Regions from separate parts of the Clostridium tanneri genome, predicted to be linked through region 1. Evidence: riboswitches for the same ligand, from Rfam matches in the RefSeq annotation. Region 1 holds a riboswitch; each other region holds the start of a gene.
What was found. A riboswitch is a leader RNA that binds a small molecule or an ion and turns the genes downstream of it on or off. The one in region 1 is predicted to bind cobalamin.
Positions count from the first base shown of each region.

Region 2: it holds a riboswitch for cobalamin, as region 1 does, so the genes downstream of both, P8V03_RS11935 (cobyric acid synthase) here and cbiQ (cobalt ECF transporter T component CbiQ) in region 1, are expected to answer to the same signal.
Region 3: it holds a riboswitch for cobalamin, as region 1 does, so the genes downstream of both, P8V03_RS06340 (radical SAM protein) here and cbiQ (cobalt ECF transporter T component CbiQ) in region 1, are expected to answer to the same signal.

Region 1 is NZ_JARUJP010000040.1:8,925-13,218, forward strand. Features, by position in the region: gene murJ (murein biosynthesis integral membrane protein MurJ) at 1-1,250, shown strand, start outside; cobalamin riboswitch at 1,292-1,474, shown strand; gene P8V03_RS18245 (hypothetical protein) at 1,634-1,837, shown strand; cobalamin riboswitch at 1,917-2,107, shown strand; gene cbiQ (cobalt ECF transporter T component CbiQ) at 2,259-3,161, shown strand; gene P8V03_RS18255 (energy-coupling factor ABC transporter ATP-binding protein) at 3,174-4,028, shown strand; gene P8V03_RS18260 (energy-coupling factor ABC transporter permease) at 4,068-4,294, shown strand, end outside.
Region 2 is NZ_JARUJP010000013.1:48,825-53,118, reverse strand. Features, by position in the region: gene P8V03_RS11945 (energy-coupling factor transporter transmembrane component T family protein) at 46-837, shown strand; gene P8V03_RS11940 (energy-coupling factor ABC transporter ATP-binding protein) at 849-1,574, shown strand; cobalamin riboswitch at 1,675-1,854, shown strand; gene P8V03_RS11935 (cobyric acid synthase) at 2,038-3,555, shown strand; gene cbiB (adenosylcobinamide-phosphate synthase CbiB) at 3,580-4,294, shown strand, end outside.
Region 3 is NZ_JARUJP010000005.1:175,228-179,521, reverse strand. Features, by position in the region: gene P8V03_RS06350 (PTS transporter subunit EIIC) at 1-740, opposite strand, end outside; gene P8V03_RS06345 (MurR/RpiR family transcriptional regulator) at 897-1,661, opposite strand; gene P8V03_RS06340 (radical SAM protein) at 1,775-2,635, opposite strand; cobalamin riboswitch at 2,746-2,917, opposite strand; gene P8V03_RS06335 (L,D-transpeptidase family protein) at 3,013-4,294, opposite strand, start outside.

The sequences.
Region 1 (4,294 bases):
CTATAATTTTAATAATATTTGCTAAGTATATAATATATATCTTTGGACACGGCTTTGGAAATGACCCAGTGGTGTTTTCAACATCGGTAAATATAACAAGGATAATGTTGTTATCCCTAATATTTATAAGTATTCAAAGTGTTATTACAGGGGTTTTACAAGCTCATAAGGAATTTTATGAACCAGCTGCTATGGCAGCAGTTTCAAATGTGGTTTATATAGTATATTTATTGTTTTTAACTAATAAGTATGGAATAATGGGCTTTGCTGTAGCTACAGTAGTAGGTTTTATTATGCAACTTGTAATAAATATACCTAAGTATTTAAAGTTAGGCTACAAATATGAGGCTGTTATAGATACTAAAGACAGAGAAGTACATAAGATGTTCAAGATGATGATACCAGTTATAATAAGTACTTCTGTAATTCAATTAAATGTCTTTGTAAATAGGTCTTTTGCAACAAATATATTTTATGGGGCGGTTACGGTTTTAGATTATGCCAATAAAATAAACACATTAGCTTATGAAGTCTTCGCTATTGGAATTGCCATGATTGTATATCCAACTTTATCAGAGTTGGCGGCTAAAGGAGATAAGGAAGAGTATAAAAAAGCATTAGTAAAGTCAATAAATACTATAATGCTTATAATGGTCCCAGCGGCAGTAGCTATAGCTGTTTTAAGAACACCTCTTGTAACGGTGATTTTTAAAAGAGGAGCCTTTACCAATGAGGCTGCAGTTTTAACGGCAAATGCTCTCTTTTTCTATTGTCCTGCTATGATCGCTTATGGAGTTAGAGATATTTTAAACAAAGCCTTCTATTCTGTGAAGGATACAAAAACACCTATGATTAACAGCTTTATAGGTATAGCCATAAATATAGTAATAAATATATTTATTATAAAATACATGCAGGTTTCTGGGCTTACTTTGGCTACCACCTTATCAGCAGTTATAACTACAATTATAATGACCTGGCAATTAAATAAAAAGCTTCAGGGTATAGAAATAAGAAATGTAATAAATAGTTTTATAAAAATTACTGTTTCTTCTGTAATTATGGGTGGAATTATATACTTTATAAATAAGATAGCTATGGCGTCAATAGCATCGGAAATGCTGGGAAGTTTAACTTCCATAATTATTTCCTTTATATTAGGAACGGCTACATACTTTATATTAATATATCTACTTAAGGTGGAAGAGTTTAATAGTACAATAAGGACTATTAGAAATAGAAAAGTTTAAATCATTGACATTAATTACTAATAGGTATAAACTAGAATTAAATTTAATAATAAGATATAGGTTTAATCAATTTCGATTAATTAAAAGGGAATCAGGTGAAAATCCTGGACTATCCCGTAGCTGTAAAAGATGAATTTAAATACATTAAGCCACTGGAAAACTGGGAAGGCGTATTTAAATAATGATTCTTAAGTCAGAATACCTGCCTATATTATGCACTGTAAACTCTACGAGTGATAGGGGGGGCGTTATTATGATGGTTTTGTTGATTTTTTATGATTGAACAAGCTCTTATAGTATTTCCTTTTAACACTTTTGTTAAAAGGATTTTTTATGTTTGTTATGATTTTAGCCTATAATATAACAAAATTAAGGAGGTTTTTATGCGTATTAAGGATAATCATTTAAAATCATCAACGAATAGTGTAATTACAGGGGCTATACTGGCAGCATGGTCAAAATCAGAAAAAACTAATAGCTCTACAGTAGATATATTAAATAGAAAAGATTTTACTGTCACAGTAGATATAAATGAGTATATAGAGAAAGATTTATTTAAAGAACATTTAATGTTAAATATCTGGTAGTCCAGTAAGAAATAAATAGTTATTGATTATTAATAGATGTGCATTTAAGCCGATATACTGAAGAAAAAAGTGAAAAAATTTAATATTAATAGTATTAGGTGCTGCCATTAATTCAAAATGGAGTTAAAAGGGAAAGTGGAAAAGCCACTGCAGCCCGCCGCTACTGTGAAGAGGATGAAACCTTATTATGTCACTGAATAACATTGTTCGGGAAGACGGGGGAGTAAAATGAATCTGAGCCAGGAAACCTGCCTAGTATCTTGTTGATTCTTTCGGAGGGGAAGATATATGCAGCTAAAAGTTATAAGTGTTTAGTTAATTAACGAAACATATTATTTCGTTGCTTCTAAGAGAACCTCTAAGGGTTCTCTTTTTATGTGCTATAAATATCAATAACTAAATTGTACGAGAGAGGTTTGACATGAAAATATTCATTATTTTATTCACCATGTTCCTGATAGCTATCTTTTTCTTCAAAGATAAGAGACGGGATGGTCACACCCATGGTGATAAGACATATCGTCACCATCATAGAATTGGACATAAACACGGTGAGGGGTTTTCAATTGATTTTTACGCTTATAATTCTAAAATTAGATATTGGAACCCTACCTTTAAAGTATCTCTTGCAGTTTTGACCTTGATTCTTTGCATTGTATTGGATAATCCATATGTGTCTACTGTAGTCATTATTGCAATGGCTTATCTGACCATTGTAAAAGGAGAACTTCCCATAGGTGAGTACTTACCAATACTGGCAGTTCAAATAAGCTTTATACTCATCGGTACTTTTACTATTGGAATTGATTTTTCAAAACAATCGATGGGGCAGTACAACTTGTATCTTGGCTTCTGCTATGTTTTTACTTCCCAGGCAAAGCTTAAGGAAGTCATTTTCCTGATTCTTAAGGTTTTTGCAGCAATTAGTGCGCTGCAGATGATGATACTGTCAACTCCATCTTCTGAAATTATATATGTGCTCCGAAAGGCACATGTTCCAAAACTTATTGTAGAGCTGATGAATATAATTTATCGTTACATTTTCATTTTAATAGATGTCTATACTAAAATGAAAAATTCCGCAGAATCTCGTCAGGGATACTGTGATTTTAAAACATCCTGTTACACATTTGGAAGTATTACAAGCAATATGCTGGTTATTTCGTTGAAGAAGGCAAACTCTTACTATGATGCTATGGAGGCCAGATGCTATGATGGAGATCTTGTATTTTTAGAGGAAGATAGAAAGGTGGAGGCAATACAGATTGTTTCAGCAACAATATTCATAATTTTTTTAATTATACTCCGGAGCTTTACACGGTAGAAAGGAGCAATTATGAAAAAATCAATATTAGAGGTTGAAGATCTATACTATGTTTATGGAAATGGAAAGTCTGCACTAGAGGGCGTAAGTGTGAGTGTTTATGAAGGGGAGAAAATAGCTGTCCTTGGGTCCAATGGCTCGGGAAAGTCTACATTTTTCCTGAATATTAACGGTGTATTTACAGCAGAACAGGGAAAAATTATTTACCGGGATACAGTGATTAATAAAAAGAATTTAAAGGAACTCCGAAAAAATATTGGAATTGTATTTCAGGATGCAGACAATCAAATTATTGCATCTACAGTTATGGCAGAGGTTGGATTCGGACCAATGAATTTAAAACTTCCGAAAGAGGAAGTACAGAGAAGGGTTGATGAAGCACTGGCATACATGAATATCTCAGATTTTAAGGATCGTCCGCCGCACTACTTGAGTGGTGGCGAGAAGAAGCGCGTCACCATTGCGGATATTATTGCTATGAAATCGGAAATCATCATTTTTGATGAACCGATGGCAGCATTGGATCCATTAAATGCGTTAATGTTAGAAGAAGTTTTAGATAAGCTTAGTTCTGAGGGGAAGACAATGTTGATTTCCACTCATGATGTAGACTTTGCATACAGATGGGCTGAAAGAATTCTTGTATTTTATCAGGGACAAATTATTGCAGATGGAACACCTTTAGAAATTTTTCAAGATAGGTCAATTTTAAAACGGGCGAATTTAAAACAGCCAACTATGCTGGAGGTCTATGAAATGCTTGTAGAGAAAAATGTACTAGAAGATACAAAAGTCTATCCGAAAAGTACAGAGGAACTTGAGAAAGTTCTAGAAAAACAGGAAATTTCTCTAGGTGATTTAGCTTAGATTAATATTAATTGAAATAACATAAGGGGGAAAAATAAAATGAATCAAAAAGAAAAGAGAATTATTACTATTATGACAGTCTTTACGTTAATTTTCGGAGTAACTACCATAGCAAACGCAATGCACATCATGGAAGGGTATCTTCCACCAAGATTTTGTATTATATGGGGTGCTATATGCTTTCCATTTTTAGTAACAGGTTACTTATCAATTAAAAAAACGCTATCAGAAAATCGTAAATCCATAACTGTTCTTGCTATGGCAGG
Region 2 (4,294 bases), on a different contig from region 1:
CATAAGAACGTTATAAGACTATGATGAAATGTGAAGGTGTATACTATGGAAGATTGGCTTTATAAAAAAGATGATTACATACCTAAGAAGGATAAAGATAGCTTTATAGATAAAAGCATAATGTCTATTATTCATATACTGTCTCTAATAAAGAGAAATGGTATAACTGGCAATGGTTTTGTATACAAGCTAAATCCTCTTATTAAGCTTATCTTTACAGTATTAAATATATTGTTAATAGCGTTATCTCAAGAGTTTACATATGTTTTAATTATTGATGCATATCTATTATTACTAGTTGCCTTATTAGATGTAAGAGAAATAAAGAAAATATTAGCTTTAAGTTTAATGGTGCCATTATTTACTATAGTAATGTTGACACCTTCTATAATAATGGGAAACGTTAGAAACAGTATTTTACTACTCTTTAAGGTTACAGGAACTATAATATCTATAAATCTGTTATCTTATACCACAAGATGGCATGATATCACTAAGTGTCTAAAGATTTTTTTTATACCAGATATATTTATATTAGTATTTGACATTACAATAAAATACATTTATATATTAGGTGAGTTTTCCCTTGAAATGTTTTATGCTTTAAAGCTGAGGTCTGTGGGGAGAAATAGCAGTAAATATTCTTCCTTAACTAAAATAATGGGTAACTTATTTTTAAAGTCAAAGGAGCTTGGAGATGAAATGTATTCTGCAATGGAATGTAGAGGTTTTACTGGAGAATACAAGGCTTATTCAAAATTTAGTTTTACTTTTAAAGATATTTTATACTCTTTTGTAAATGTATTAATAATAATGATGTATTTTTACTTTAAGTAGGATGTGAGAAAATGATTGAAGTTAAGAACAGTTGGTTTAAATACAAGGATATTGAAGTTTTGCGAGATATAAATGTAACCATTAAAGAAGGAGAATCAGTAGCGTTAATAGGTCCAAATGGTAGTGGAAAGTCAACTTTTTTAAAGTTGATAAATGGCATAATATTTCCAACTGAAGGAAAATATTATTTTAATGGAGAAGAAATAAACAGTAAGGTACTGGGAAATAACAATTTTTCAAAGGGTTTTCACAAAAAGGTTGGTTTTGTATTCCAAAACTCTGATGCTCAGCTTTTCTGTTCTAATGTTTATGAAGAAGTAGCCTTTGGATTAAGACAAATGGGTATGGATGAGAAAGAAGTGGAGAGAAGAGTTGGTGATTGTTTAAGACTTTTAGATATTGAGGATTTAAAGGATAGAGAGCCTTATAACTTAAGTGGTGGAGAAAAGAAAAGAGTAGCTATAGCTAGTGTACTTGCTTTAAATCCAGAGGTTTTAGTTTTGGACGAGCCTATGAATGGCATAGATCCAAAGGGAAAAAATTTTTTAAGAACCCTTTTGACTAGGTTAAATGAAAGCGGCAAGACCATAATATGTTCTACTCATGATTTTCAGTATGTAGAGGGAGTATTTAAAAGAGCATTGGTGTTTTCAGAAGATCATAAAATAATAAGAGACGATAACTATGAGGTAGTAATTAATGATACTGATTTTTTAGTTCAATATAATATAAAATAAATAGAGCTTGTAGTTTCTGCATTTGTAACTGATATGGAGTTAATGGATACCTTAGAAGCCATTGACATATAATGAAGCTTATAATAAACTAAAAGTGTAAAATAAAATAATTTATATAGGTGCCTTTTAAAAAAAGGTGAAAAGGGAATGCGGTTAGAATCCGCTACAGCCCCCGCTACTGTATTTGAGGACGAACCTTTGTTAAACCACTCTATTTAGAGGAAGGTAAAGGGGAGGAAGAATCATAAGTCAGGAGACCTGCCTAATATGTTTTATGGACTTTCGGAGGGAGAGTACTTTTAATATGATGTCTGGCTTTAGCCGGTTTTTCAGTGATGTTAAAAGCAGTAAACTTTCAGGGTTTACTGCTTTTATTTTTAGTAATACTAAAGTTTAACTATAAATAAATAGAACATAGAGTGGTATAAATGCTACATGGAAGTTTTATAAGGGGGAGATAGTCATGGCTAAGATAATGATACAAGGAACGGGATCATCAGTAGGAAAGAGTATATTAGTAACAGCACTTTGTAGAATATTTAAGCAGGATGGATATTCAGTTTGTCCTTTTAAATCACAAAATATGTCTTTAAATTCTTACATAACTTTAGATGGAAAAGAGATGGGACGTGCTCAGGTACTTCAAGCTTATGCTTCGGGACTTCAACCAGAGGCTTATATGAATCCTATACTTTTAAAACCTACTTCAGATAAAAAGTGTCAAATCATAGTTAATGGGAAGGTTTATGGTAACAGTACAGCTATGGAATATCACAACATGAAGTTAGAGTTTAGGGATATGCTTAAAGAACAGTTCGAAAAGATGGAAAAGGAATTTGACATAATTGTTATGGAAGGGGCAGGGAGTCCTGCAGAAATTAATCTAAGAGATAGAGACATTGTAAATATGGGAATGGCTGAACTTGTAGATGCTCCTGTGCTTTTGGCAGGAGATATTGATAAAGGAGGAGTATTTGCATCTCTTGCAGGAACTATGGTGCTTTTCACTGAAGATGAAGGAAAGAGGGTTAAAGGTACTATAATAAATAAGTTTAGGGGAGATGTGGAGATATTAAAACCAGGGCTTACTATGCTTGAGGACATAATAAAAGTGCCTTGTTTAGGTGTAGTCCCTTATTTTAATCTAGCTCTTGAAGATGAAGATGGTGCAGTACAATTTAATACTAAGGTTACAGCACCTATAGATATAGCTGTAATTAAACTTCCTCATATATCTAATTTCACAGATTTAGATGCCCTAAAAAGTGAAGCAGATGTCTCAGTGAGATTTATAAATTCCTTAGAAGAATTTGGTCACCCTGATTTACTAATAATTCCAGGAAGTAAGAATACTATTGAAGATCTACTTAAGTTAAGGGAGTGCGGTCTTGAGAGAGCTATTAAGGAATATAGCAAAACAGGTTTAGTAATGGGAATTTGCGGTGGGTATCAGATACTTGGAAAGCTCATAAAGGACCCTTATGGCGTTGAAACTGAGGTTAAGGAAGTAGAAGCTATGGGACTTTTAGATATAGAAACAATTTTTGAAGAAGAAAAGGTAACTACTAGAGTAAATGCTGAAAGTATAGAAGACTTCAATGTGTATAATGAGGATAATTCCATGGAAAATATAAAATTAAAAACCTATGGATATGAAATTCATATGGGAATATGCACCTATGGAAAGAATGCAAAGCCTCTATTTAGAATACTAGATAAAAATGGAGAAAAGGTTGAAATTCTTGACGGAGCAATTAATACAGACAGAAATATAATGGGAACTTATATACATGGAATTTTCGACGGAGTAGATTTTAGAGAATATATGTTAAATAGAATTAGAGTGAAAAAGGGAATGAAAACAAAAAAATCCGGTACCTATGAGAGTCTTAGGGAATTAGAACTAGATAAACTGGCAGATATCGTAAGGGCTAATATAGATATGAACAAAATTTATGAAATTATGAACATAAAAAAATAATTTAAAAAGGTTGGAGGGAACGGTTTGATTACATCTTTTTTTATCACTAATACAATAGCTATATTTTTAGCAGTTATACTTGACTGGATAATAGGAGATCCCTATTGGTTCCCTCATCCTGTTATATATATAGGAAAGCTTATATCCTTCTTAGAAAAGAGGGGAAGAAAGTTTTGTAAAACAAATAAAGGAATTAAGTTTTTTGGAGGATTGATAGTAGTCATTGTAGCATCCATAAGCTTTATGATTCCATTTATATTATTAAAGTTAATAGGGGATATTACTTGGCTATATATTATTATAAATACAGTTATAATATGGACAACTTTAGCTGCTAAGTGCCTAGCACAGGAAGCTAAAAAGGTTTACTATGCATTAAAGGATAACAATTTAGGAGATGCCAGAGTAAAGCTATCATATATAGTGGGAAGGGATACAACAGAACTTAGTGATAAAGAGATAATAAGAGCAGATGTAGAAACGGTAGCAGAAAATGCTGCAGATGGAGTAATAGCACCATTATTTTATGCCATTATAGGTGGAGCACCACTGGCTATGATGTATAAGGGCATTAACACTATGGATTCAATGCTTGGTTATATGAATGAAAAATATAGACATATAGGCTTTTTTCCAGCTAAGGTAGATGATGTTTTTAATTTTATACCTGCTAGAATTACTGGTTTTCTTATATGCGTAGTTGCTTTTGTGGTAAAAGGAAATATGGTGGAAAGCTTTA
Region 3 (4,294 bases), on a different contig from region 1:
ATTCCTCCAAGCTGAGTATATAGGAACGGAGTATAAACTAAATGATGTAATCCTGTTGGAATTAAAAGTCTTTCTAACATTCCATACATGAATATTCCGAAGTTACCAGACTTTTGTATATAATATCCTAAGCTTGATATTCCGAGCTGTACTGTTGGCCAAACATAAGAAAGTATAACCGCTAATATAACAACTACCGGAATTAGTATTAAAAATACTAGTCTTGAACCTCCATATATCTGGAAAGCCCCGTTAAATTCTTTTTTACAGTACTTGTTATGAAAATAAGCTACAACTATACCTAAAATTATTCCTAAGAAAACTCCCATGTCTAGAACTTGTGTTCCAAGTACCATTGCCTGACCAGATCCTCTTAATTTATCAACTGGAACTAATTTACCTGATAAACTAAGGAAGATATTCATAGCATTATTGAATATAAAATAAACTAAAACCGATGTAAAACCAGCTTCTGCCTTTTTCTCTTTTGCAAGTCCTACTGCTAAACCTACGCAGAATATTATTCCAAGGTTAGCCAGTATAGGCACTAATGATCCAGAAAGTATCTTACCAAATCCAAATATTAAGTTATTTTTTAGAAATGGTGCATATTGAGCTAGCTTAGCATTTGTTAATATATTTCCAAATGCTATCAGTATACCTACTATAGGAAGTATTAATACTGGAATAAACATAGCTTTTGAGAATCTTTGCATGGCATTCATAATCTTATCCTTCATAATTTTCACCTCTTAATTACTTTATTTTTTACAGCTTTGATTACTTAATTCTTTTTACAGCTTTATTATATATACGTTTTCATATTTTCGAAATGGATTTTGAACATGAAGAAACCTGTTAGCATAAAAGATAACAGGTTTCTCAAATCAGACTATTTATTTACTTCTATCTTCCTTTTTTGTTTCTTCATAGTATCTATAAATTAAGTACTCCATGAACATAATCATATTTGCAAAAAATGAGTTAGGCAATAAATTACCGTCATCTAGCTTGTGCATATCAAATATCTTAAAGGAAATGTCAGAAAGAACTGAAATGCTATTTTCAACTTCCTTTGTAAAAGAAACAACTAATTTATTTCTCTTTTTTGCTACTTGAACCTTATCTAATACCTCTTTAGTTTCCCCAGATTTTGATATTACTATTAGCATTTCCATATCTTCTAGATTGCTTTCAAAGCTTCCTATAGAATCTATTAGTATACTTTTTATTCCTATGCCTAGCAGCTTTTTATTGAAATATTCTCCAGCTATTTTAGAAGATCCTCTTGCATAAATAAAAATATACTTCCCTGTTCCTTTTGATAGCAACTCTACGAATCTTGTTATGTGATTTTCTTCTATATACTTAGATAAAAAATTAATGTCTGTACCTATTAATGCCTCTGATTTTTCTGTAACTCCTGTATTGCTGCTATCTACTAGAGGGGCTATATTATAAATCATATCGATAAATCCAGTAAAACCTAATTTTTTTGAAAGCCTCATGATTGTAGATGTAGAGGTGTAGTTTTCAGCTGCAACACCTCTTACACCAATATCCATAACAGAATCAATATTATTAATTATGTATTCTAGTACCTGCTCTTCTAAAGCTGTTATCTTTTTATTATTAACAATTTTACTTAAGTCAACCTTCATTCTTCAACCACCCTCTAGTTAACATATAGATTTTAATGAATAATTTGCACAATAATATTGTGATGTATATTACATTGGAACTTATATTATATCATAGTATGATATAAGTTGACTTAATCTTCTATATTTTCCTGTCTAAGCTGTCCACATCCACCTTTAATGTCCGCACCGAAATTATGGAATATACCACAATCTATCTTGTCTTTAAGTTTATTGTAAAAATCTATTACTTCACTTTGTTTAGGGGCAGTTAGCCCCTTTATATTATTGTCATTATAGGCTGAAATAATTAGCTTCAGTGGTTTCCCCTTTAACAAAGCTTCTAATCTTTGTAAATCAAGTTCTGTGTCGTTTATCCCCTTAAAAATCATATATCTTAATCTTGTCTTCCTTTTAAAGGTTTCTGCATATTTAACAGCTGCATCAATTATTGACTCTATTGAATATTTTGATGTAACTGGCATTATAGGCTTACGGCTTTCATTTGATGATGCGTGAAGAGACAGATTAAGTCTTATGTTAATTGGACTGCCTTTAAAATCACTTATTAGTTTGTCTATTTTTGGTGTCAAGCCTACTGTAGCAATTTCAAAATTACCTATTTTGTACTTTTCATATATATTTACTATTGCCTCTTTAACATTTTCATAATTCATAAGAGGTTCTCCCATTCCTGCAAAAACAACTGCATCTATTGGCATTAAATTCATTTCTCTACAGTAGCTAACACAAGTGTCTACCTGTTCAGTTATTTCAAGAGAGGTAAGATTTCTCACAAATCCTTGTTTTCCTGTTGCGCAGAAAAAACATCCCTGGCTGCATCCTACCTGAGAGGATACACACACTGTGCTGTGGTAGGTAAGTTTTAACTGGCCGTCGTACATGTATAAGGTTTCAATAGTATTACCATCCTCCATCTTCAATAAGTATTTTACAGAGTTATCCTTGCTTACTAGCTTTTTAACTATTTCCATAACTATCACCCCATCAAAAATTTTTATTACAAAAAGCAAAAAATTCTTGAACACGAATATTCGTATTCAAGAATTTTACCATCATTCTTACTACAGTATCTCTTCCCTAAGATACAATAATGAAAAAGGCAGGTCTCCTGGCTCACGGCTTAACGATACTTTTTCCTTCCCAGTGTTAACCAGTGGATTATAAAAGTTCTACCGCTTACAGTGGTGGGACCGCTGAGGCTTCAACCTCATTCCCTATTCTCCCTTACGGGCACCTTTTTCTACCTATATTATTATGTCAATAAAAGGATATTCCTTTATAAAATTATTATAACTAATAATTCCTAACTTTACAACTACATCATTTTTAATTATAAATTTTTTCTAAGCTAATAATAACAAATAACTGGACTACCTGCCTGTATATTGTAGAATATTTCCCTTGCTAGATAATAAGGGCAGTTTACACAACCGTGAGAGCCATTTGTTCTGTAAATATTTCCTCCAAAAGCACCTCTCCAGTTTGCGTCATGAATTCCTATACCTCCATTAAAGGGCATCCAAAAACTAACAGGTGAACTATAGTCCTGACCCCTTAATACAGTATCTGCTTGTTTATATTTTAGTCTATAAATGCCCTTAGGTGTTCCGTGGTTACTGCTTATATTGCCTGTAACAATATCTCCTTGTACCACTAGGGAGCCATTTTTATAAAACCATAAATGTTGGTTTGTCATATCTATTTCTACATAGGTATTACCAATACCATTTTTATTATGAGATAAAGCAGTTTGGCTATATGTTGGTTCTTTTGTTATAGTTTGTCCTTCTTTGATGATTGTATTTAAATCCTGTATTTCCTTGGCAATATTAATCGACCAACCATAATCGCCACCATCAATATCTATTGTTTTTCCTGAAGATGTAACAAAGTTCCTCAACTTACCAACTGTATTGTAAGCACTAAAAATCTCTTCTAAGCTGGTTCTTACTTTTTCCTCATCAACAGTAATTTCAAAGTTTTCATTAATCTTAAGCCACTTGTTTATTTCTGAACCAGCTATAGTTTCTTTAGATTCTCCGAAAACATAGGTAATTTTCGAAGATACATACTTATTAAGAATATCTTTGACTTTTATAATTTCAGGGGATTTAGAAGTATACTTAGGGCGAATATAACAATCTGTTGTTTCCAAATCTATTGAAGTTTCCTCCTTAGATATCGCTTTTACTATTTGGCTGTATAAAATATCCTTATCCACCTTATTTCCATTCACTTCACTTATAATGACATAACCCTTATCTTCATACTTGAAGCTAGGGTTTTTAGGCTCAACTACATTGCTGCTGTTAAAGCAAGGAAGCTTGTCTATCTTTTCTTTTAATAGTTTGTTGTCATAGGAAAGTTCATCTGTCATTTTGGATTCTTCTTTATCAAAAGGTGCTAAAACCCACCTGTAAGGATTTTGTTTATCTTTGAACTCTTTATAACTCCTACTCGGATTATACTTTAAATTAATATCAGGTCCTCTAATTTCTTCCTCTTTACCACCTCTCTCCTTTAGATTTAATCTATATGACTGTAGTTTAGAAGCCATTTGTTCCTTTGTCTCCTCTACAGTTTTACCAGAAACATTGATTCCATTAATTTCAGAGCCAAAGTAAAAGCGA